One region of the Stenotrophomonas tuberculopleuritidis genome, then DNA from elsewhere that is predicted to be linked to it. Evidence: riboswitches for the same ligand, from Rfam matches in the RefSeq annotation. Region 1 holds a riboswitch; the other holds the start of a gene.
What was found. A riboswitch is a leader RNA that binds a small molecule or an ion and turns the genes downstream of it on or off. The one in region 1 is predicted to bind thiamine pyrophosphate.
Positions count from the first base shown of each region.

Region 2: it holds a riboswitch for thiamine pyrophosphate, as region 1 does, so the genes downstream of both, Q5Z10_RS00845 (TonB-dependent siderophore receptor) here and thiC (phosphomethylpyrimidine synthase ThiC) in region 1, are expected to answer to the same signal.

Region 1 is NZ_CP130831.1:3,876,083-3,888,230, forward strand. It holds gene Q5Z10_RS17770 (winged helix-turn-helix domain-containing protein) at 1-501, opposite strand, end outside; gene Q5Z10_RS17775 (ion channel) at 761-1,432, opposite strand; gene thiC (phosphomethylpyrimidine synthase ThiC) at 1,528-3,372, opposite strand; TPP riboswitch at 3,455-3,556, opposite strand; gene Q5Z10_RS17785 (BCCT family transporter) at 3,835-5,412, shown strand; gene ggt (gamma-glutamyltransferase) at 5,798-7,516, opposite strand; gene ilvC (ketol-acid reductoisomerase) at 8,220-9,194, shown strand; gene ilvG (acetolactate synthase 2 catalytic subunit) at 9,233-10,969, shown strand; gene Q5Z10_RS17805 (ACT domain-containing protein) at 10,953-11,204, shown strand; gene Q5Z10_RS17810 (threonine dehydratase) at 11,301-12,148, shown strand, end outside.
Region 2 is NZ_CP130831.1:187,466-199,613, forward strand. It holds gene Q5Z10_RS00790 (hypothetical protein) at 1-119, shown strand, start outside; gene Q5Z10_RS00795 (rhodanese-like domain-containing protein) at 176-613, shown strand; gene secB (protein-export chaperone SecB) at 713-1,231, shown strand; gene Q5Z10_RS00805 (NAD(P)H-dependent glycerol-3-phosphate dehydrogenase) at 1,252-2,277, shown strand; gene Q5Z10_RS00810 (YybH family protein) at 2,344-2,820, opposite strand; gene Q5Z10_RS00815 (hypothetical protein) at 2,891-3,265, opposite strand; gene Q5Z10_RS00820 (hypothetical protein) at 3,769-4,143, shown strand; gene Q5Z10_RS00825 (OmpO family porin) at 4,439-5,011, shown strand; gene Q5Z10_RS00830 (Dyp-type peroxidase) at 5,241-6,215, shown strand; gene Q5Z10_RS00835 (hypothetical protein) at 6,352-6,771, shown strand; gene pnuC (nicotinamide riboside transporter PnuC) at 6,827-7,399, opposite strand; gene Q5Z10_RS00845 (TonB-dependent siderophore receptor) at 7,408-9,585, opposite strand; TPP riboswitch at 9,656-9,751, opposite strand; gene Q5Z10_RS00850 (phosphotransferase enzyme family protein) at 9,852-10,976, opposite strand; gene Q5Z10_RS00855 (glycine zipper 2TM domain-containing protein) at 11,097-11,504, opposite strand; gene Q5Z10_RS00860 (peptidoglycan-binding protein) at 11,749-12,148, opposite strand, start outside.

The sequences.
Region 1 (12,148 bases):
CACCCCCAGCACCAGCAACACGCGTCGGCGCAGGTATCGCCAGCGGCGGCGGGCAGGCTCGGCGCGCGCCACGGCGGTTGCCGGTGCGGCAGGGACAGGCGCTGCGGCGCCGGCGTCGGCTGCGCCGAGCGCATCGCCCTCGGCATCGTCCAGCGCCTGCACCGGCACCAGCAGGCGATACCCGGTCTTGGCGATGGTTTCGATGTAGGCCTGGCCGTTGTCATCGCCGCCGCTGAAGGCCTTGCGCAGCTGGGTCACGGCCTGGGTCAGCACGTCGTTGGTCGGTAGCGTGTCCGGCCACACCTCGGCAAACAGCTCGTCGCGGGTGACCACGCGACCGGGTTGACGCAGCAGCGCGCGCAGCACACCCAGCGCCTTCGGCGTCAGCCGCCGTGGGCGACGCGCACCGACCACTTCGACCTCGCGCGAGGACAAAGTGACGATGCAGTCACCGACGCGGATGCGATCGGGTTCGTGCGATGGGGTTTCGCTGCTGATCATTCGCTGCTAAATGGGAGAAACAGGTCGCGGACACTGTTCGCCATCGGCATGATTCCGTCCTTGGCACAGCAAGAAGCCAGATTCCGCACAAAGCATCGGCGCATACCGCAAAAAAAACGAAGCCCCGGAATACTAGCCTATGCAGGTTACCTCGCCTATCGCGTGGTCGACATCAGGCTCTCTCTCGCCGACGCATTCACATAATAAGCCTCACCATTCGCGCCCTTTCGGGCGCGAAATTTTTATCTGGCGTTCATTTTCAGAAGCGCCGCAGCATGGTCAGTCCGACCAGTCGTGAAACCACCAGGGCCACGTACATCACGCCGGAAAACTGCTCCAGCATGACCAGCGCACGCGCCTGCGGGTGCAGCGGAACCACGTCGCTCAAACCCACCCCTGACAGCAAGCTGAAGCTGAGATAAAGCAGTTCCATCCACGTGCGCTGCGGCCCGCTTCCGGCGCCCTGGAAACTGCCCGGATACCACTGTTGGCACACCGCAAAGGCAAATGCGAATGCCCACGCCAGCAGGGTGAACGTGGCCCCGGCGGCGAACAGCTCGTCACGCGTCACCTTGTGATCCTGCAGCATGTAGGCAATCAGCGCGCCGGCGGTATAGAAGTACAGCAGGCTTTCCAGCAGCTGGGCGGTGGTACCCAGCGCAGGCCGGTCGAGCAGCGCTGCGGCCAGCGAGAACACCACCGCCGGCAGGGCGAGCAGCAGGGCCAGCCAGGTACCCAGCGGGCTGCGCTGTACCACCCACAACGCCAGGCCCAGCACCGCCATGCCGAATACCCCCAGCGCTGCGCGGCCGGCCGCGGTGTCGTCCAGCGCCGGGTACAGCAGCACCGCCAGCAGCTGCGCGGCGAGCAGCCATGCCGAGGGATGGCGGCGGGCAATGGCCAGCCAGCGGGTGGTGGTGGCGATGGGCATGGCGTCCTGTTCCCCTGGGCGATGGGGCGAGCATAGCCGGGCAGGATGTGAGGCGCCGGTCGCGCCGGGCATGGCCCGGCGCTGCCCAGGCGGGATCACCGCTGCTGGTACACCTCGGCACCGGCGGCGCGGAACTCCTCCGACTTCGCCTGCATGCCCTTCTCGGCATAGTCGCGCACGTCCTGGGTGATCTTCATCGAGCAGAAGTGCGGGCCGCACATCGAACAGAAATGGGCCAGCTTGTGCGCATCCTTGGGCAGGGTTTCATCGTGGAATTCCCTGGCCTTCTCCGGGTCCAGGCCAAGATGGAACTGGTCTTCCCAGCGGAATTCGAAACGCGCCTTGCTCAAGGCGTTGTCGCGCACCTGTGCGCCCGGATGGCCCTTGGCAAGGTCTGCCGCGTGGGCGGCGATGCGATATGCCATGATGCCGTCGCGCACATCCTGCCGGTTGGGCAGGCCCAGGTGTTCCTTCGGCGTGACATAGCAGAGCATCGCGGTACCGAACCAGCCGATCATCGCCGCGCCGATCGCACTGGTGATGTGGTCGTAACCCGGCGCGATATCGGTGGTGAGCGGGCCCAGCGTATAGAACGGCGCCTCGCCGCATTCGCGCAGCTGCTTGTCCATGTTCTCCTTGATCAGCTGCATCGGCACGTGGCCAGGGCCTTCGATCATGGTCTGCACATCATGCTTCCACGCGATCTTCGTCAGCTCGCCCAGCGTTTCCAGCTCACCAAACTGCGCTGCATCGTTGGCATCGGCGATGCAGCCCGGGCGCAGGCCATCACCCAGCGAGAAGGTCACGTCGTAGGCCTTCATGATTTCGCAGATCTCTTCGAAATGCGTGTAGAGGAAATTCTCCTTGTGGTGTGCCAGGCACCACTTGGCCATGATCGAGCCGCCGCGGCTGACGATGCCGGTGACCCGCTTGGCGGTGAGCGGCACGTAGCGCAGCAGCACGCCGGCATGGATGGTGAAGTAGTCCACGCCCTGCTCGGCCTGCTCGATCAGGGTGTCACGGAAGATCTCCCAGGTCAGCGCTTCGGCGCGGCCGTCGACCTTTTCCAGTGCCTGGTAGATCGGCACGGTGCCGATCGCCACCGGTGAGTTGCGGATGATCCATTCGCGGGTCTCATGGATGTGCTTGCCGGTGGACAGGTCCATCACCGTGTCCCCGCCCCAGCGGATCGCCCACACCAGCTTCTCCACTTCTTCGGCAATGCCGGACGACACGGCGCTGTTGCCGATGTTGGCGTTGATCTTGGTGAGGAAGTTGCGGCCGATGATCATCGGTTCGCTTTCCGGGTGGTTGATGTTGTTGGGCAGCACCGCGCGGCCGCGGGCGATCTCCTCGCGCACGAACTCCGGCGTGATGATCTTCTGGATCGACGCACCGAACGCCTCGCCCGGATGCTGCTGCAGCAGTGCGGTATCGCGGATCGCATCCAGGCGCTGGTTCTCGCGGATGGCCACGAACTCCATTTCCGGCGTGATGATGCCGCGCCGCGCGTAGTGCATCTGGGTGACGTTGGCACCTGCGCGCGCACGGCGCGGCAGGCTGCGGGCCGGGAAACGCACGCCGTCGAGCTTCGGATCGTGCTCGCGGTCGCGGCCGAACGACGAACTGAGGGCCTGCAGCTGCTCGGTATCGCCGCGCGCTTCCACCCAGCCACGACGCAGCGCCGGCAGCCCGGTCGACAGGTCGATGCGCACCGCCGGATCGGTGTACGGACCGGAGGTGTCATAGACAGTCACCGGTGCATTCTCTTCACCGCCAAACGCCGTCGGGGTGCGGGTCAGCGCGATTTCCCGCATCGGCACCTGGATGTCCGGACGCGAGCCGGGCACATGGATCTTGCGCGAGCCGGGAATCGGCCGGGTCACGGTTTCGGAAAGCTGCTGGGCCTGTTGCTGCAGGGCGGAGGGCTGTGCGTTCATCGGGCATCGTCCAGGAAGGTCAGGGACGAAGCGGCGGCGCACTGCGCCCGCGCACGGACACTCCCTGGGCGGGGGCCGGGTGCGGTTGCATTGCAAAGCTTCCCTACGCCGGTATGAGCCGGATCAGGTTCCAAGGGACTGTCTCAACCGTGGCCACCAGGCCGCGGTACCCCCGCTTCTTGCCGTGCATTAGAGCACACAGCACGCGCATTGCGGGTTGGATCTGTCCGCCGCCGAGCTGCGGCTCCCTGCTGCGAACAGCACGCCCCTCGCGTGGCGCGGCCGCGGGTCATTAACGCAATCGTGACGCCGCGTTCAGTAACGTGTAGACGCATCGGGCCACTGCCACCGGCGTTTCCTCCGCCGTATGCAGCGCCCCTGCCCGGTATGTGCCCCAGCCGCCGGCCCTTCGCTGCAAGCTCTGCTCGCTCCCCTCAATCCCTTGATCGGAGAAGCCCCTTCATGGTGTTTCGCGTTTCCATCGCACTGGTCCTGCTGCTGGTGCTGCTCGCCGGCGTTGCACCGGGGCCCTTCAATGCCGTGGTGCAGAGCATCCTCGGTGAACTCATCCGCGGCATCGGCTGGTTGTACCTGCTGGTCGTGTTCCTGGCGCTGGTGTTCCTGATGTACCTGGCGTTCGGCCGCTTCGGCAACCTGCGCATCGGCGGTGAAGACGCCGAGCCGGAATTCTCGCGGGCCAGCTGGATGTCGATGCTGTTCGCCGCCGGCATGGGCATCGGCCTGGTGTTCTGGGGTGCGGCCGAGCCGATTTCGCACTTCAGCAAGCCCCCGGAGGGACTTGCGCCCGAAAGCATGGACGCCGCGCGTGCAGCCATGCGCTATGTGTTCTTCCATTGGGGCCTGCACCCCTGGGCCATCTATGCGCTGATCGGCCTGGCGATGGCCTGGTTCCAGTTCAACCGCAACGGCCGTGGCCTGGTCAGCGACATGCTGCAGCCGATCATCGGCCGCCACCATCGCGGCTGGATCGGCCGCGTGGTCAACATCGCGGCCGTGGTCGCCACCGCGATCGGTGTCGCCACCACGTTGGGCTTCGGCACCATCCAGATCGCGGCCGGTGTGGAGCGCGTGTTCGGGCTGCAGGCCACGGTGCCGATGCAGATGACCATCATCGCCATCGCCTTCGTGCTGTACATGGCGTCCACCGCCAGTGGTGTCGAGCGCGGGGTGAAATGGCTGTCCAACTTCAACCTGGCCCTGGCCGCACTGCTGGCGGCCACCGTGCTGGTACTGGGGCCGACGGGCTTCATCTTCGATACCTTCACCACCACGCTGGGCTCCTATCTCAACCAGCTGGTCACCATGAGCCTGCGCATGTCGCCCTTCTCGGGCAGCACCTGGGTCGCAGACTGGACGATCTTCTACTGGGCCTGGTGGATCTCGTGGGCACCGTTCGTGGGCTCGTTCATCGCCCGCATCTCGCGTGGCCGCAGCGTCCGCGAATTCGTCATCGGCGTGGTGCTGGCGCCGACCCTGCTGGGTTTCTTCTGGTTCGCCGTGTTCGGCGGGACGGCGCTGTGGGCACAGATCTTCGGTCATGCCGATCTGGTGCAGGCGCTCGGCAACGGCTATGAAACCGTGCTGTTCACCCTGTTTGACAGCCTGCCGGCTTCGCTGATGCTGGCGGTGGTGGCGCTGGTGCTGCTGATGATCTTCTTCGTCACCTCGGCCGACTCCGCGGTGCTGGTGCTGGCCAGCATGTCCACGGACGAGGCCGGTGATCCGCCCCTGAAGCGCAAGCTGGCGTGGGGCATCGCCGTCGCGCTGATCGCTGCGGCGCTGCTGCTGGCCGGTGGCCTGGATGCACTGCAGGGCATGATCACCATTGCGGCACTGCCGTTCGCGCTGCTGATGGTGCTGGTGATGGTGTCGCTGTACCGGGTGCTGGACCAGGAGTACACGCGCGAGCGGCGGCAGACGCAGCGCCAGCGGCACATGATCGATGCGTGGATCGCGCGGGAGATGGCGGCGCAGGAGGAAACACAGGCGGAGGCGGCGCGCGCGCAGGATCAGGATTGAAGATGGTGTTTTGCAGCCTGCGGCTGCACTGCTTTTCTTTCAAGCAAGAGCGAGTTCGAGAGCCAGAGCGGCTCTGGTTTTCTGCTGGTTGGGTGGGGCGGAGTGGGTGGGCAGGACACGCCGTAAACCCCCAGCCCGGCCCAGCCGCTGGCGGCTGGGCGTTCGGGCGCTTGCGAAGCAGTGCCTCGCAAGCAAAGCGCCCTCACCCATGGGGCTCGATGGCGCCTTGCTCGTGTGCGCAGGACAGCGCACACGAGCATGCGGCGACCGAGCTTACATGGGCGTACTTGCAGCGTCCCCCAGACAACCCGCCCGCCCGGCCAAGCCAAGCATCATTGAAACCACCACCACCGCAGAGGGGGCTGCGCCCGTTGGCCGGGAAACTTCAGTAGCCCGCCGCCTGCCCGTCCTTGCGGCTCTCCGACGCGCCGTAATACACGCCCGTCTCCGGATCACGCAGGATCGCCTGGTAGCCGCCATAGGGCCCATCGGCGAACACCACGCGATGGCCCTTGCGCATCAGTGCGCGCACCGTCTCATACGGGAATCCGGTTTCCAGATTCACTTCACCGCCATCGCTCATTGCCGTGGCCTGCCCGGTCGGTTCAGTGGAACCTTCGTGCTGGATGCGCGGTGCGTCGCCGGCTTCCTGCAGGTTCATGCCGAAGTCCACCAGGTTCATCACGATCTGCGCATGGCCCTGCGGCTGCATCGCGCCGCCCATCACCCCGAAGCTGGCGTAGGGCTTGCCACCCTTGGTGATGAACGCCGGGATGATGGTCTGGAACGGTCGCTTGCCCGGCGCGTAGCCGTTGGGATGGTGCTTCTGCAGCACGAACATCTCGCCACGGTCCTGCAGGATGAAGCCCAGTCCCGGCGGTGCCATGCCGCTGCCCATGCCACGGTAATTGGACTGGATCAGCGACACCATCATGCCGTCGGCGTCGGCCACGGTCATGTAGATGGTGTCACCCTCTTCCAGCTGCTTCGGGGTGCCCGGCTGCACTTCCTTCAGGGCCTTGTCCATCGAGATCAACGCGCGACGCTGCGCCGCGTACTCCTTGGAAACCAGCTTCTGCACCGGTGCCGGCTGGAACGCCATGTCGGCATAGAAGCGCGCGCGGTCGGCGAACGCCAGCTTCTTCGCTTCCACGAACAGGTGCACATGCTCGGGTGAGCCGAACGGAATCTTCGAGAAATCGTAGCCTTCCAGCACGTTGAGGATCTGCAGCGCGGCGATGCCCTGGCTGTTCGGCGGCAGTTCCCACACATCGTAGCCGCGGTAGTTGCTGCTGACCGGTTCCACCCACTCACCGTGGTGGTCGGCCATGTCCTGGTAGCTCAGGTAACCGCCGTTGGCCTTGAAGTAGTCGCCGATGGTGCGGGCGATCTCGCCTTTGTAGAAGGCGTCGCGACCGCCGTCGGCGATCTTCTGCAGGGTGCTGGCCAGGTTCGGGTTCTTCCACATCTGGCCCTTGCGCGGGGCATGGCCGTCGATGGTGAACTGCTCGGTGAAGCCGGGGTACTTCGACAGGCGCGGCACCGAACGATCCCAGTAGTAGGCAATCACTTCGGCCACCGGATGGCCTTCGCGGGCATAGCGGATGGCCGGGGCCAGATTGTCGGCCATCGGCCTGCGACCGAAACGCTCGTGCAGGGCGAACCAGCCATCGACCGCGCCGGGCACCGACACCGGCAACGGGCCGGTAGCGGGAATCTCCTTCAGCCCGCGGCGCTGGAACTCGGCCAGCGTCAGCGACTTCGGTGAGCGTCCCGAGCCGTTGTAGCCGTAGAGCTTCTGCGTCTTCGGGTCCCAGACGATGGCGAACAGGTCGCCGCCGATGCCGTTGCCGGTCGGCTCCATCAGGCCCAATGCCGCATTGGCGGCGATCGCGGCATCGACGGCAGAGCCACCGCCCTTCAGCACGTCCAGCGCGATCTGCGTGGCCAACGGCTGCGAGGTGGCGGCCATCGCATGGGGCGCGATCACTTCCGAACGGGTGGCGAAGGTATGGCCGGTAATGCGATCGGCGGCCAGGGTCAGCGTGGGCACGGCAGCCAGCACGGCGGCGGCGAGCAGGGAACGGGCGAGGCATCGGGACACGGTCGGGGTCCGAGGGAGGGGTGATCCCCGATCTTCGCTGCTGCGGCCTGCACCTGGAATCAGGCAGAGGTCATGGGCGGCGATCACCGCCCGCCGGTCATCGTTCCAGTGGCGCCGGGCCATGCCTGGCACAGCGGCCGGTCGCCGCGGAATCCGCGCAAAAAGCGCCCTGAAAAGAGTGAATTCCGGTTCACTGAAACACTTTCAGCGGCAACCATCCTTCTGCCACAAGCGTTTGCACTGGATGCACGCGAAACCGAAGAAAAATCGGTCACCAGGGTTGACAGCGCCAAAATGGCTGTGTTTCTCTCGATCACATGTTGCATCACAACACGCCACCGCGAACCCACATCGAAGCCGCCGACACCGGCGCCGCCTCGCTGCGTTCGATTCTTGTGCTCGTACTTATTACCCAACCTACAGGTGCGGGACGAGCCAGCGTGTAAGCAACAGACACACCGGAACTCTTCAAAAACCCGCACCCGCCCCGGTGCGGGTTTTTTCATTTCAGGACCTGGTTTCAGACGCAACCACCATGCACACCGCCAACCACACAACCCGGACCCGCAGCACCACGATGCCCCGTGGGGGCTGTGCCTGTGCGATGCGCGGTACCACCTCCACCGCTTTCCCCTGACCGGCCGGCACGTCACCTCGACGACCGGCCGTTCTTTTTTTCTTCCCACCGCAAGGAACCTCCCCCATGAGCACCAACGACCTGCCCCAGACCAAGATCGCCGTCATCGGCTACGGCAGCCAGGGCCGCGCGCACGCGCTGAACCTGCGCGAATCCGGCTTCGACGTGGTGGTAGGCCTGCGTCCGGGCGGCCCGACCGAAGCCAAGGCGCAGGCCGACGGCTTCACCGTGATCGCGCCGGCCGAGGCGGTGAAGGACGCCGACCTGGTCGCCGTGCTGACCCCGGACATGGTGCAGAAGAAGCTCTACAACGAGGTGCTCGCGCCGAACATGAAACAGGGTGCCTGCCTGCTGTTCGCGCATGGCCTGAACGTGCACTACGGCATGATCGAGCCGCGCGCCGACCTGGACGTGGTGCTGGTCGCACCGAAGGGCCCCGGCGCACTGGTGCGCCGCGAGTACGAGATCGGCCGTGGCGTGCCCTGCATCTGGGCGGTTTACCAGGACACCAGCGGCCAGGCCGCGCAGCATGCGCAGGCCTATGCGGCCGGCCTCGGCGGTGCCCGCGCCAACCTGATCCAGACCACCTTCAAGGAAGAGACCGAGACCGATCTGTTCGGCGAGCAGGCGGTGCTGTGCGGTGGTGCCTCGGCACTGGTGCAGGCCGGTTTCGAGACCCTGGTCGAAGCCGGCTACCAGCCGGAGATCGCCTACTACGAAGTGCTGCACGAACTGAAGCTGATCGTCGACCTGTTCTACGAAGGCGGCATCTCGCGGATGCTGGAGTTCATCTCCGAAACCGCGCAGTACGGCGACTACGTGAGTGGCCCGCGGGTGATCGACGCCGGCACCAAGGAGCGCATGAAGGAAGTGCTGAAGGACATCCAGGACGGCACCTTCACCAAGAACTGGGTGGCCGAGTACGAAGCGGGCCTGCCGAACTACAACAGGTTCAAGCAGGCCGACCTGGAGCATCCGATCGAGAAGGTGGGCAAGGAACTGCGCGCCAAGATGGTCTGGTTGCAAGGACAGGCCGCGTAACCACGCGGCCTCCCCCACCCGCTCTGCAAGGTTCCCCCATGAACTCTTCCACACCTCGCAGCGCGCCGCCCAACGGCGCGCGCTGGCTGACCCAGGCACTGGAGGCCGAAGGCGTCCGTACGCTGTTCGGCTATCCCGGCGGCACCATCATGCCGTTCTACGACGCGCTGGTGGATTCGTCGCTGAAGCACATCCTGGTGCGCCATGAGCAGGGCGCGGCGCTGGCCGCCAATGGCTTCGCCCGCGCCAGCAACCAGGTCGGCGTCTGCGTGGCCACCTCCGGCCCGGGCGCCTCCAATCTGGTCACCGGCATCGCCGACGCGATGCTGGACTCGGTGCCGATGGTCTGCATCACCGGCCAGGTCGCCACCCCGCTGCTGGGCACCGATGCGTTCCAGGAACTGGACGTGTTCGGTCTGACGATGCCGATCGTCAAGCACAGCTGGCTGGTGCGCAGCGTCGACGACCTGCCGCGCGTGGTCGCCGATGCGTTCCGCATCGCCCGCGAGGGCCGGCCCGGCCCGGTGTTGATCGACCTGCCCAAGGACGTGCAGCTGGCCGATGCCGGTCATCTGCCCGCGCACGTGCCAGCCAGTGTCGAACCACCGCCGGCACCGGCCGAGGCCGCCATCGCCGAGGCCATCGCCGCACTGGCATCGGCGGAGAAGCCCGTGGTCTACGCCGGTGGTGGCATCGCGCTGGGCGATGCCGTGCAGGACCTGCGTGATTTCGTCGAAGCCAGCGCCATCCCCACCGTGATGACCCTGCGCGGCCTGGGCGCGCTGCCGGCCAGCCACCCGCAGTCGCTGGGCATGCTGGGCATGCATGGCACCCGCGCGGCCAACATGGCGGTGCAGGAAAGCGACCTGCTGCTGGTGCTGGGTGCGCGCTTCGATGATCGCGCCACCGGCAAGCTGGCCGAGTTCGCACCGTTCGCCCGCGTCGTCCACATCGACGCCGATGCCTACGAAATCTCCAAGCTGCGCAGCGCCGATGTCGCCGTCCCCGGCAATGTCGGTCATGCCATCCGCGCCCTGCGTGCCGCCTTCCCCTCCCCCAAGGCGCACCAGGAGGCATGGCGCAGGCGCTGCAGCCAGCATCGCGAACGCTTCATCGCGCGTTACGACGCGCCCGGCCAGCACATCTATGCGCCGGCGCTGCTGAAGCGCCTGAGCGAGCTGGCGCCGGCCGATGCGGTGATCGCCTGCGATGTCGGCCAGCACCAGATGTGGGTGGCCCAGCACTGCCGCTTCAACCACCCGCGCAACCACCTGACCAGTGGCGCGCTGGGCACGATGGGCTTCGGCCTGCCGGCAGCGATGGGTGCGCAGTTCGCCTGCCCCGAGCGCACGGTGGTGCTGGTGTCTGGCGATGGCAGCTTCATGATGAACGTGCAGGAGCTGGCCACCATCGCCCGCTGCCGCCTGCCGGTGAAGATCGTGCTGCTGGACAACAGTTCGCTGGGCATGGTGCGGCAGTGGCAGGAACTGTTCTTCGCCGAGCGCTACAGCGAGATCGATCTGTCCGACAACCCGGACTTCGTGGCCCTGGCCAAGGTGTTCGGCATCGCCGCCACCCGCATCGAGCATCGCGACGACGTCGAAGGCGGCCTGGCCGCGCTGCTGGCCGAGCCCGGCCCGGCATTGCTGCACGTGGCCATCGACGCACGCGCCAATGTGTGGCCGCTGGTGCCGCCGAACACCGCCAACAGCACGATGCTGGAAAGCAACCCCGCCCATGCCCGCCAGGAGATCCCCAATGCAATACCGGCTTGACCTGGTGCTGCACCCGGCCGAAGGCGCGCTGCTGCGCGTGATCGGCATGGCCGAGCGTCGTGGCTTCGCGCCGCGCGCGATCACCGGTGCGCCGATGGCCGCCGACGATGGCCGCTGGCACCTGCAGCTGGTGGTGGATGGACAGCGTCCGCCGGAGACCCTGTGCCGGCAGATGGAGAAGATCTACGACTGCGTGTCGGTGCAGATGACCGCACTGGAAGGAGTACTGCCATGAAGACCCGTACCGTAGCGACCACGGTGCCGGTACGGAGGCGTCTTCTTCGCCGCCCGCGCCCGCATGCGGCGGTCGCCTGCCCCGCGCTGGTGGCCCATGCCGGCCGCTGATGCCAGCAAGGAAAGCGATGTCGGCGACGTAAGCGTCGCCGACGTGCTGGCCGCGCAGGCGCGCCTGCGCCGTTTCCTGCCGCCCACCCCGCTGCACCATGCCGAGCGCTTCGGCACCTGGCTGAAGCTGGAGAACCTGCAGCGCACCGGCTCCTACAAGGTGCGCGGCGCATTGAACGCCTTGCTGGCCGGCCGCGAGCGTGGCGATGCGCGGCCGGTGATCTGCGCCTCCGCCGGCAACCACGCCCAGGGCGTGGCCTGGGCCGCCTACCGCTTGGACGTGCCGGCGATCACCGTGATGCCGCACGGCGCACCGGCCACCAAGATCGCCGGCGTCGCCCACTGGGGCGCGACCGTTCGCCAGCATGGCCACAGCTACGATGAGGCCTATGCCTTCGCGGTCGAGCTGGCGCAACGCCATGGCTACCGCTTCCTGTCCGCGTTCGACGATGCCGATGTCATCGCCGGGCAGGGAACGGTCGGCATCGAACTGGCCGCGCACGCACCGGACGTGGTGATCGTGCCGATCGGTGGCGGTGGCCTGGCCTCCGGTGTGGCGCTGGCACTGAAATCACAGGGCGTGCGCATCGTCGGTGCGCAGGTCGAGGGCGTCGACTCGATGGCCCGCGCGATCCGCGGCGACGTGCGCGAGATCGCGCCGGTGCCGTCGCTGGCCGATGGCGTGCGGGTCAAGATCCCCGGCTTCCTGACCCGGCGCCTGTGCACCTCGCTGCTGGACGACGTGGTGATCGTGCGCGAAGCCGAGCTGCGCGAAACCCTGGTCCGGCTGGCGCTGGAAGAACACATCATCGCCGAGGGCGCCGGCGCGCTGGC
Region 2 (12,148 bases), 1.0 Mb from region 1:
TCAACCAGAACACCCAGGCCGAGCGCACCGTGGTGGTCACCGAGCGCTGGCGCTGGGATCCGGAGGCCAAGCGCTGGTGGCAGAGCGCGGGCCTGCCCGACCTGTGGCAGGGGCAGTGACGGGCCACGGCCGGCTTGTGCGACAATCGGCGCCCGCTAATCGACCCGTGACCTGAGTGAATTACGAAGAGTTGCTGGCCTTCGCAGGCCGAAACCCGATGCTGTCTGCGGCCCTGGTCGGCCTGACCGTGGCCCTCATCGTCACCGAAATCCGCCGCCTGTTCCGGGGCTTCAAGGGCATCAAGCCGGCCGAACTGACCCAGCTGATCAACGCGGGCGGCACGGTGGTGGTCGATCTGTCGCCCAGCGGTGACTTCGAAAAGGGCCACATCGCCGGCAGCCGCAATGCCCAGGCCAGCGCGTTCGGGCCGGAACACAAGCTGGTGGCCAACGCCAGGCAGGCCCCGGTGGTACTGGTGTGCCGCAGCGGCAACGCGTCGGAGACCGCCGCCAAGGCGCTGAAGAAGGCCGGTTTCGAAAAGGTCTTCGTGCTCGACGGTGGCATCCCGGCGTGGCAGCAGGCCGACCTGCCGCTGGTCAAGGGCCGCAACTGATCGCAGGCGGTGGCGGATGTGGCCTTGTTTGAGCCCGCCGCCGCCCCCATCGCAGTAATTCGACCATCGTTTTCATTGCATTCACTGGAGTTCCTGGAAATGTCCGAAGAGACCACCAACGGCGCCGTTGCGCCGGCCGATGCCGCCACCGGCCCCGCGTTCACCGTCGAGAAGATCTACGTCAAGGACGTTTCCTTCGAGTCGCCGAATGCACCGACCATCTTCAACGACCAGGTGCAGCCGGAGCTGCAGCTGAACCTGAACCAGCAGGTCCAGCGCCTGGGCGAGAACGCCTTCGAAGTCGTGCTGGCCGTGACCCTGACCTGCCAGGCCGGTGAGCGCACCGCCTACGTGGCCGAAGTGAAGCAGGCCGGCGTGTTCGGTCTGGTCGGCCTGGACCCGCAGTCCATCGACGTGCTGCTCGGCACCCAGTGCCCGAACATCCTGTTCCCGTACGTGCGCCAGCTGGTCAGCGACCTGATCCAGGCCGGCGGCTTCCCGCCGTTCTTCCTGCAGCCGATCAACTTCGAAGGCCTGTACGCAGAGACCCTGCGCCAGCGCCAGGAGCAGGGCGACGCACCGTCGCTGGCTGACTCCGAGCCGGCTGGCAACGCCTGATCCCTGCCGCGACGTCACGGATGAGCACTACCGCTGACAAGATCGCCGTGCTCGGCGCCGGTTCCTGGGGAACCGCGCTGGCCACGCTGCTCGCCCGGCACGGTCGCCAGACCGTGCTGTGGGGGCGCGATGCCGCCGTGGTCGACGCCATCGATCAGCGCCACGAGAACCCGCGTTACCTGCCGGGCATACCGCTGCCCGAATCGCTGCGGGCCACTACCGACCTCGCGTCGGCAGTGGAAGGCGCGGCCTGGATCCTGGTGGTGACGCCCTCGCACGCGTTCAATGAAACCGTGCGCGCGCTGGCGCCACTGCGCCCGGCCGGCGCTGGCGTGGCCTGGGCCACCAAGGGCTTCCAGCCCGGTTCCGGTCGCTTCCTGCATGAAGTGGCGCGCGAGATCCTGGGTGACGATGTGCCGCTGGCCGTGGTCACCGGGCCCTCGTTCGCCAAGGAAGTCACGCTGGGCCTGCCGACGGCGATCACCGTGCATGGCGACGTGCCCGAGTTCGCGCAGACGGTGGCCGAAGCGATGCACGGCCCGGCGTTCCGCGCCTACACCGGCGACGACATGGTCGGCGCCGAGCTGGGCGGTGCGATGAAGAACGTGCTGGCGGTCGCCACCGGCGTCGCCGATGGCATGCAGCTGGGCCTCAACGCCCGCGCTGGCCTGATCACCCGCGGCCTCAACGAGATGCTGCGCCTGGCCGCTGCGATCGGCGCCAAGCCGGAAACGCTGATGGGCCTGGCCGGCCTGGGTGATCTGGTGCTGACCTGCACCGGCGACCTGTCGCGCAACCGCCGCCTGGGCCTGGCCCTGGGCCGTGGCCAGTCGCTGCAGGATGCCGTGCGCGAAATCGGCCAGGTAGTCGAGTCGGTGCAGACCGCCGACGAAGTGATGCGACAGGCGCGCCGTCATGGCATCGACCTGCCGATCTCTGACCGCGTGCGCGCCGTGCTGCACGGTGAGCAGACCCCGGAAGAAGGCCTGCGTGCACTGCTGGCACGCGAACAGAAGCCGGAGTACCCGGACACGCTGTTCAAGTGAATCGAAAAGCCCCGGCCCCGTGCCGGGGTTTTTTCTGGCAGCGCCGGCCCATGCCGCGGAGCGTCGTCACCGCGCCCGCGGCGGTGCGTTGCTGTTGTCCATGTCCGAGAAGATCAACCACGGCCCACCGTCGGCGCGCTTCAGTGTCAGCGTGAACTTGCCGGTGTCGCCCACGTTGTCGCCGTAGCTGTACGCACCAATGATGTAGCCGGTGTGCCCCTCCGCCGAGTAGGCCAGAGCCCGCAGCCGCAGCGGGCTGCCACCCTGTCCGGCATACGCCGCCTCGATCGCGCTGCGGCCGCGTAGCGGTGGCCGGTTGCTCTGCAGGATGAAGCCATCGGCTGCGAACAACGCGGCGAGCGCCGTGGCGTCACCCTTGCGCCACGCCTGCTCGTAGTCGCGGAGCACGCGCTCCAGCGGCGCCGGCAGGGATGCAGCGGGAAGCGGCGGCGCCGGCTTCGCGCCTTCCGCATCGTGGGCGAGGGCCGGCCTTGCCAGCAGCAGGGCACAACAGGCGATCACGGTGAGTCCAACAGCGCGCATGCATCCAGCTCCGGGTGATGATGGAACGTCGTGAATGCATTCTGCCGCAGCGTGAGCACACTGCGCGGCCTCACCCCTCTGGGCGCAGGCGCGTACTGATCTGCGCGGTCATCGCCAGGCACGCCATCATCAGCCCTTCCACCACCCGGTCACCGGGGTGATCGTGTAGCGGACCGTCCCGGCGGATGCGTTCGGCGGCCAGCAGCATTTCCAGGCCCACGCGCAGCCCGGCCAGCGCGCATTCGGCGTCTGCCAGCGCCTGCTGTCGGCCAGGCATCAACTGGCGCTCCGGCCAGGGCTGGCCGTCGGCCGCCGCGCCCTGGCCGATGCGGCGCAGGGTGGCAACGAAGGCACTGGGCAGTTCGGCGGTGTCGGCCGTGGCCGCCGGCTCGCCGCTGGCGGCAGCGCGGTGCGGGTGCAGGCGGGGGAACTCGGGGGTGGTCATGGCGGGGCTCCGTGCAGGACGAACGGTGGCCGCCACACAAAGGTGGCGGGCGGAGACGTGGCTCGAAAACCGGGGCTTCTGCAGAACCGGCAGGCACAAGGCCTCCACGCTCCGCCCGCCATGGCCGGCAGACGGATTGCCAGCCGGCGCCACGTGAAGTGACGCCGGCTGGCAAGCGTAATCAAGCAGAAGCACGGGTTTTCGAGGCCCGGCCACCGGTAGGCTGGTGGCCCATCCTGTCTACCCGCGCAACGCCGCTGCGCCCATCAGACAAGTTGCAATCGCAGCGCCGTGCACCGCACCCACGCAGTGTCCCATGCCGCCCAACCCCGGCCGGCCGTAGTGACGCAGGCGAGCGCAGCGCGTGGTCGATATGCGACAGCGGTTCTGATCGCGCTTCCCGCCCCGGTGCCATCTGGGGCCAGTTGCGACAGCTCCACGGTGCTAGGCTGGGCACCAAGCGCTGCACCTTCCTCCACGTTGTTCCGATACGGGCCTGACCCATGACGGATGCCACAACGACGCCCGCCCCCGAGCTGTTCGCGGCACTGCGCAGCCTGCTGCGCGATGCCGCCGGTTCATTGCAGGTAGTGCACGACACGTCCTCGCATTTCTACGCCAACGCCCCCCACCCGGATGCCAAGGGCAAGCCGCAGTTCTTCGGTGCCGTGAAGGTGTCCGGGCGCAAGCACGCCTTCCACTTCATGCCGGTCTACGAATTTCCCGAGTTGCTGGCCGACATCAGCCCGGCGTTGAAGAAGCGCATGCAGGGCAGATCCTGCTTCAACTTCGAGCGCTGGGATCCGGTGCTGATGGATGAGCTGGCGCGGTTGGTCGCGCAGGGCACGACCCGTTACCGCGCGCTGGGCCGGCTCTAGGTCGCTCTGGCCGAACGGCACGGCCGCAGTCAGCGTTGGCGCAGCGGGCCGCCGTCAACAGACCCCGGCCACCCCGACATCGTTCACCCCGCAGCGCCGTTTGGTGGCTTCAGGACTCGCGGGTACATCACCGCCGAGTTCCCTGAACGGCAACTTCATTCATGTACCGGTCAGTACAATATTCAGGGTCGATTTCACCAGCAAACGGATAATTCACACCTGTCGAACGCCCCTCTTCCCTCCCCTCCCGAGGGGCGTTCGACGAAACCAAAATAATGAAAGGTGTGTCCCGATGATCAAGAATTCGCTGCTTGCCCTGGGTCTGCTGGCTGCCCTGCCGTTCGCGGCATCGGCGGCAGATGGCCTGTCGTACAACTACGTTGAAGGCGGCTATGTGAACACCGATGCCAAGGGCGGCGACGCCGACGGCTGGGGCGTGAAGGGCTCGGTCGCCGTGCACCCGAACTTCCACATCTTCGGCGACTACAGCGCGCAGGAGACCGACACGTTCAAGAACGATGTCGACCAGTGGCGCATCGGTGCCGGCTACAACTACGGCATCGCACCCAACACCGATCTGGTGGCGCGCGTGGCGTACCAGAAGTTCGACATGAAGCACGGCCTGGACTTCAACGGCTACTCCACCGAAGTCGGCGTGCGCACCGCGTTCAACCCGTACCTGGAGGGCTACGCCCTGGCCGGTTACGAGGATTACAGCAAGAAGCACGGCATCAACCCGGACGGCGAGTTCTACGGCCGCGTCGGCGCCACCGCCAAGTTCAACCAGAACTGGGGCGTGAGTGGCGAAGTGAAGCTGGCCAAGGCCGGCGACCGCGAGTGGTTCGTGGGCCCGCGTTTCAGCTGGTAAGACATCGCTCTGTCGTTAGTGCGTGTAAATGGCGTGTGACCTCTCTCCCACCCGCCATCCGAAGCCCGGCCTCGCGCCGGGCTTCTTTTTTTTCTGCGATCAATCGCGCTGGAGGATGCGCCTGCGGGAACCGGACTGAGAACCGCTCCGTCCACTGCAGGAGCGTTCCGCTATGATCGCCGCACATCGCGCCGCGCGATGCGCCCGCCTCAAGCCCGCAGGAACCGTCGTGAACTCCCAGCCCGCACCTATCACCGCGCTCAACCACACGCTCGACAACGAACCGCAGCAGATCACCGCGCCGTTGACCCATTCGGCGGCGTTCCTGGTGTTGACGGTGAAGGACGATGCGGCATCGCTGGCGAAGGTGCGCGAGGTGCTGGGCAGTACCGACGACCTGATCAAGAACACCGCCATCCGCGACATCGAGCGCACCTTCACCTGCAACGTGGCCATCGGCCACCGCGTCTGGCAATCGCTGGTCGGCAGCACGCCGCCGCGCGAGCTGGCCCCGTTCCGCGAGATCAAGGGCGCGACCCACACCGCCGTGTCCACGCCCGGTGACCTGCTGTACCACATCCGTGCACGCACCCAGGATCTGATCGTGGCGTTCGAGCGTAACCTGCTGATGGCCTTTGGCGATGCGGTGGAGACGGTCGATGAGGTGGCCGGCTTCCGCTACTTCGATGGCCGCGACCTGCTCGACTTCGTCGATGGCACCGCCAACCCGGAAGGACTGGCGCTGCCGGAAGCCACGATCGTGGGCGAGGAAGATCCCGCGCATGCCGGCGGCAGCTACGTGGTGGTGCAGAAGTACCTGCACAACCTCGACGCGTGGCGCGCGCAGAAGACCGAGGCGCAGGAGGCGATCATCGGCCGGACCAAGCACGACAACATCGAGCTGGATGATGCGCCGGCCGATGCGCAGAAATCGCACAAGACCCTGTGCACCATCGAAGACGCCGACGGCGAGCACGAGATCCTGCGCGACAACATGCCGTTCGCCAATCCGGGCCGTGGTGAGTACGGCACCTACTTCATCGGCTACACCCGCCGCCTGTGGGTGATCGAGCAGATGCTCGAGCGCATGTTCATCGGCAATCCCGCGCCGCTGCACGACCGCATCCTCGATTTCTCCACCGCCACCACCGGCGTGACTTTCTTCGCGCCTGCGCGCAAGGTGCTGGCCGACCTGGGCGGGTAGCTCCCCACGCGCTGCATCGACGGGGCGTGGAGAGCGCGCGGAGCAGCCACGCCGGGTGCGGCGCCAGCGCCCGCCATCTGCCTGTCATCTAGGGCGCCCACCATGGCGCGCTGGATGGGAGTGCAGGAGGCAGGCGATGGCCAGGACCGGGAACAGGAGCGGCGCACGTCGCTGGTGGCGGCCGCTGGCCGCCATGTTCGGGGCGTTGGCACTGGGGAGTGCCAGCGTTTCCGCGCAGGACGCCCCTGCGCACTGGATGGCCTATGCCGCCGCCGTGGGCGGTCAACTGCAGCAGCGCCTGCAGCAGGAGCAGGACCCGCAGGCGCAGCGCGTGCTGGAATGGCTGCAGGCACACCCGGACACGCCGACGCCGTTGCCGGTGAGCGTGTGGATCGGGGTGGACGGTCGCATCTCGAAGCTGGAGTTCGTCAGCCTGGGCGACGCGCAGGTCGACGCCGACCTGCGCGCGACGTTGCAGGCCGCGCCGTTGCAGGCAGCACCGCCGGCCGACATGCGCCAGCCGCTAAGGCTGGGCCTGGTGCTGGCGCCCCGGTAGATCGGCGTCCCGCGCAGGCGGCGCTGCGGCATTCGCCGGGCATGATGGCCCGGCGCTACCGGGCGTGGGCCGCCTGCGGTTCGCGCGCGGCCGCACGCCAGGCGCGCAGGCCGAACACGGCCAGGCCGAGGAAGAACACGTACAGCGCGGCGGTCACGTGCAGCGACTTGAACAGGTAGGCGCCGACATACACCACGTCCACTGCGATCCACACCCACCAGCAGGCCGCGTGCCGGCGTGCCTGCCACCACTGCCCGACCAGGCTCAGCCCGGTCAGCAGGGCATCAAGCCAAGGCAGCGCGGCGTCGGTGAAGCTGTGCATGACCGCACCCAGGGCCAGACCACCACTCACGCCGATGGCAAGGTCGCGCAGCAGCGTGCCGCGCGCCAGTGGCACGATGCGGATGCTGCCTTCTTCGGCCGCATGCTGGCGCCAGTTCAACCAGCCATAGACCAGGAAGCCGCCGAAGATCACCTGCAGCAGGGTGTCCGAGTACAGCTTGGCTTCGGCGAACACCAGCCCGTACAGCGTCACCGACAGCAGGCCCACCGGCCACGCGACCAGCCGGCGCCGGGCCATCAGCCAGACGCCGAGGATGCTGCACAGCGCGGCGCTCCACTCGAGCATTGCCCCGCTCACAGCGCGAACGTCACCGACAGGCGGGCCTGTCGCGGTGCGCCGGGGAACAGGTAGTAGTCACCGCCGCTGCTGCCGGTATCGCGCCAGTAGAAGCGGTTGAACACGTTGTCCACCGACAGGTTCCAGGTCACCGCACGGTCGTGCAGGCGATGCCGGAAGCGCAGGCCGGCATCGAACACCGAGTAGTCCGGGGCGCGCACGCCACCGTCGGCGCGTGCCACGTTGGCGCCGGCATAGCGCCAGCCACCGGTCACGTCCAGGCCCTGCACGAACGGCAGCGCGTAGGCCAGGTGCACGCTGGCGCGCACCTTCGGCACGTTCACCAGCTGATGGCCTTCCTGGGTGGGCGTGCCGGTATCGCGTGCGCGCGCCTGCAGCACGCTGGCGCTGGCCACGATCTGCAGCGCGTCCGTCAGCTGGCCGTTGGCGGTCAGCTCCAGGCCGCTGTGGGTCTGCGTGCCTTCTTCGACAAAGGTGTAGCCGACATCGCTGCTGTCTGGCTTGGCGTACTGGTAGGGCTGCGAGATGCGGAACACCGCCGCCCCCAGGGTCAGCGCCTCGACCGGCACGTACTTCACGCCCACTTCCAGCTGCCGCGACTGCACCGACGGCAGGAAGGTATCGGCGTTGCTGGTCCAGAACGGCGCTTCCTGGCCCAGCGAAATGCCGCGCACGTAGCTGGCGTAGGCATTGAGCTGGTCGGTCGCCTTCCACACCACGGCGGTCTGCGGCAGGAAGCGCGACAGGCGGCTGTGCCGCTGCGGGGTGCCGCGCTTGTCGTAGGCACGTTCGTCCAGGCGCACGAAGCGGCCACCGGCCAGCCACTGCCAATCGTCGCCGAAGCTGATCCGGTCCAGTGCGAACACGGCGGTCTGACGGCTGTCCAGGCGCCGCGCGGACAGGCCCGGCATCAGCGGCGACGGCGCGAACACTGGCACCTGTGCATCGTGGATGTTGCTGGTGCCGACGTACTCGTTGACGCTGGGGCGCTTGTCGACGGTGCGGCGGAAGTAGTCGGCACCGACGGTCAGCTGGTGGCCGACACTGCCGGTCTGGAAGCGGCCGCGCAGCTCGGCGCGTGCCTGCTGGTTGCGCCGGGTGTCGTCCGGGCTGCGGTAGTCGTAGACATCGTAGTCGCCATTGGGCGCGAAGTAGTTGCCCGGTACGCTGCCATCGGCGCACTGCGTGGCGTAGTAGCAGCCATAGGCGAAGGCCACGTTGTCATCGATCACCGAACGGCTGTGGCCGACCGACACGCGCGACTGCCAGGCGTCGTTGAAGTCGTAGGTGTGCAGCGCGGTGATGTTGGTGCTGGCGATATCCACCGGGCGCTGCCACGGCTGGAAGCCGAGCAGGAATTCGCGGTCGACGCCGCGCGGAAGATCGCGTGCGCCGAGCAGCTGGTAGCCGGAGACCGAGCGCTGCGAACTGGTCTGGTAATTGGCATCCACCTCCAGCTTGCCGCGCTCGCCGATCAGCCAGTCGGCGGCCAGCGAATAGAAGTTGCGGCGGCCATCGGCATGCTCGACGTAGGAATCGGACGCATCCCATGCAGCGTTCAGGCGCACGCCGAAGCGCGGGGTGATCCAGTGGCCGACATCGACTGCGGCATAGCGCGAGCCTTCCGAATCGGTGCCCAGGGTGACCGTGCGCACCTCGGCCGGCCGCTTGCCGATGTAGTTGATGATGCCACCGGGTGCCATCACCCCGGCCGCCAGGCCGGCTTCACCCTTGAGGATCTCCACCGCCTGCACGTTCTCCAGCGCCAGCCGCTGCTCGCCGGCGATGGACAGGCCGTTGAAGCGGTAGCCGGTGGCGGTGTCCAGCGCGAAGCCGCGGATGGCGATGTTCTGGTAGTAGCCGACCGGCGCATAGGCATCGCCCAGCGAGGCGTCATTGCTGGCCAGCTCGGACAGCGAGCGTACCTGGCGACGGTCCAGGTAATCGCGTTCAAGCACGTTCACCGACGCCGGGGTGTCCTTCCACGATCCGCCACCGAAGGCATTGACGCGCGACGTATCGGCAGCCGGCCTGCCGGCCTGCACGCGCACGGCGGCCAGCTCGGTGGGCGTGCGCGGGGTGTCGGCGGTACTGCTGTCGAGGTCGCTGGCATGCAACGGCAGAGCGGCGCAGAGGGCGGCAGCGAGCAGGGTGGGGCGCAGGGAACGGTTCATTCGATTCGTCTTCAGACAACAAGGGAGACGAAGCGACGGCGCGCAGCTGCACCGGCCCGGAACGGGGGTGTGGCTGTGGCTCAAAGCTCCCTACGCCGGTGCAAACCGGATCAGGTTCCAAGGGACTCTCTCAGCCTGGCAGATCCAGGCACCCCCGCTTCAGGTGACCATTTCACTACAAATGGTACGGATTTGCGAGCCGGCACCCTTCAGGCGACGCCTGGCGTCGATCCGCCGCGCGCCCCGCGCAGTCCGCGGCGCCGGATTCACGCCGCCGCGTGCAGCGCCTGCAGCAGCGCCTGTCCCGGCGCGGTGCGGAACCAGGCCGCATGGCCGAGCATGAACGGCTGCCAGGCCACATCCGCATTGGCGGTCGAGCCGGTGATGCCCTCGAAGTACTCCACTTCGGACAGTGCGAAGTCGAAGTGCACGATCGGCAGCAGGTCGGCCAGCAGGTGCACGCGCGCGGACGACAGCGGCAGCACCTGGCGGTAGCCGTCCAGCAGGGCCAATGCCACGTCGATGCGCACCGCATCGGCGCCGCGCTCCAGTTCCAGCCACGCCACCGCGTTGCGTTCGATCGCGGTGGCAAGGTCGAACACTGCGCTGGTGGGAGAGGCCAGCCCGAAATCCAGCACGCTGCTGACCGTGCCGTGCTGCCAGAGCAGGTTGGAGACATGCCAGTCGTTGTGGGCCCACAGCCGTGGCTCGTCGCGCAGGCGTGCGGCCAGGCCGCTGTGCCACGGCAGCACATCGCGCCGCAGCTGCGCTTCCCAGGGGATGCGCGCCAGATAGCGGGCCAGGCCCGGCCGCTGGCCGAGGTCGGCCTTCAGCGCGGCGATGGGATCGTCGGCACGGATCAGGTCATCGCGTGCCACCAGCAGATGGGTGCTGCGCTGCGGCGCGCGATGGCCGGACGCCGCGCGGTGCAGGCGGGCCAGCATGGCCCCGGCCGCGCGCGCCTGCCCGGTGTCGGTCAGCAGGGTCCACGAGGCGGCATCGCGGTACAGATCGTCACCGGCAGCCAGCGCGTGCAGCTCGTAGGTCCACGGCCCGTGTTCGATCGTGGTGTGGCCGCTGCGGGCGGCCAGCACCGAGGCCACCGGCAGGCCCGCCGCCGCCAGGTGCGCGATGAAACGATGCTCTTCTTCCAGGACAGCCGCGCTGCGCACGCTGCGGTGGTGGCGCTTGAGGAACAGCAGGCCCTGCACGCCATCGACCAGGGCGGCGGCAGACAACGGCCGCGGGCTGTGCCAGCGCGGCTGGGCGTTCATGGCCAGCTGCGGGAACTGCGCCCGCAGCGCGGCGATGTCGGCCGCGACGATGGGCGGCCAGTCGGCGGCGACCTCGTCGTTGTTGAGGCCCTGCACGCGATGAAGGGAAGAAGTCATGCCACGGCCGCTGGTTGCCAAGGAACATCCGAGGCTGCGCATTCAACGCCATGCGCGGCACAGACGCAAACGGGCGGGTCATGGACCCGCCCGCCCGGGCTGCTGCGCGCGCTGTGCGCCTTACCAGCCGCGATGGCGGCCGCGATCGTGGTAGTAGCGGCGATCGTGGTCGCGCTGCCAGCGCCGGTCGTATCCGCGATCGTAGCCGTAGCCGCGGTGGTAGCCACGGTCGTAGCGACGGTCATAGCGACGGTCATAGCGACGGTCGTAGCGCCCGTCATAGCGGCGGTCGTGGCGGTCGGACGTGGTCAGGTTGCCGATGGCGCCGCCGGCAACGGCGCCACCCACGGTGGCCGCCGGGTCGCCGTTGGAGATCAGGTGGCCCGCCACGCCGCCGACGACGGCACCGACCACGGTGCGCTTGTCCTTCCTCGACATCGCGCTGGCATCGCTGACCACGGCCATGCCGGCAAGCAGTGCCAGGGCCATCGCCAGTCCACGGAAGCTGGGTGCGGAAGTGCTGAGCATGTTGGGTTCTCCTGTGAGGTGCATGCCACGGTGGGCAGGGAGGGCGCGGGGCGCCCCGGCTGCCGTGGGTTCCACGCTGGGATCCGGACATTGCCGGAACATTGCGTGGGCGCCCGTGCGGCGTGCGCATTCATCTAGCGGCAGGCGGCATGAAGCAAGGCTGAAAGCGCGCCCGCCGCTCAGCTGCCAGAAAGGAAAAAGGGCCGCGCACTGCGCGGCCCCTTTGCCTGCCTGCCGGAGGGGTTCAGTGACCCATGCTGCGCTGGGCCTGCTTCACCTGCTCCTGCTGGGCGTCCTGCTGCTGGAGCACATTGGGTGCACCGTGCACCGCGCCGCTGCTGAACGCCAGGCTCTGCTCACTGGCCGCGCGGGTTTCCACCGCAGCGCGGCAGGCGGCCGGATCGCCGGCGGTGCCCTGTACGGCGAAGATCCGCTCGCCGTTGCTGCTCGGCACCACCGCATCGATGCGCTGCATGCCGCTGGCCTGGGCTTCCCGGGTCAGCGCGGCGGCGGCGGCCTCCAGTGCATGCCGGTCCTTGAAGGTGCCGGCCGGCAGGCCTTCCAGGCCCGTCACCGCCTGGTTGTACATCGGGTTCTGCGGGTGGCGCTCGTCGTTGAGCAGCGGACGCTCACGTGCGTCCTTG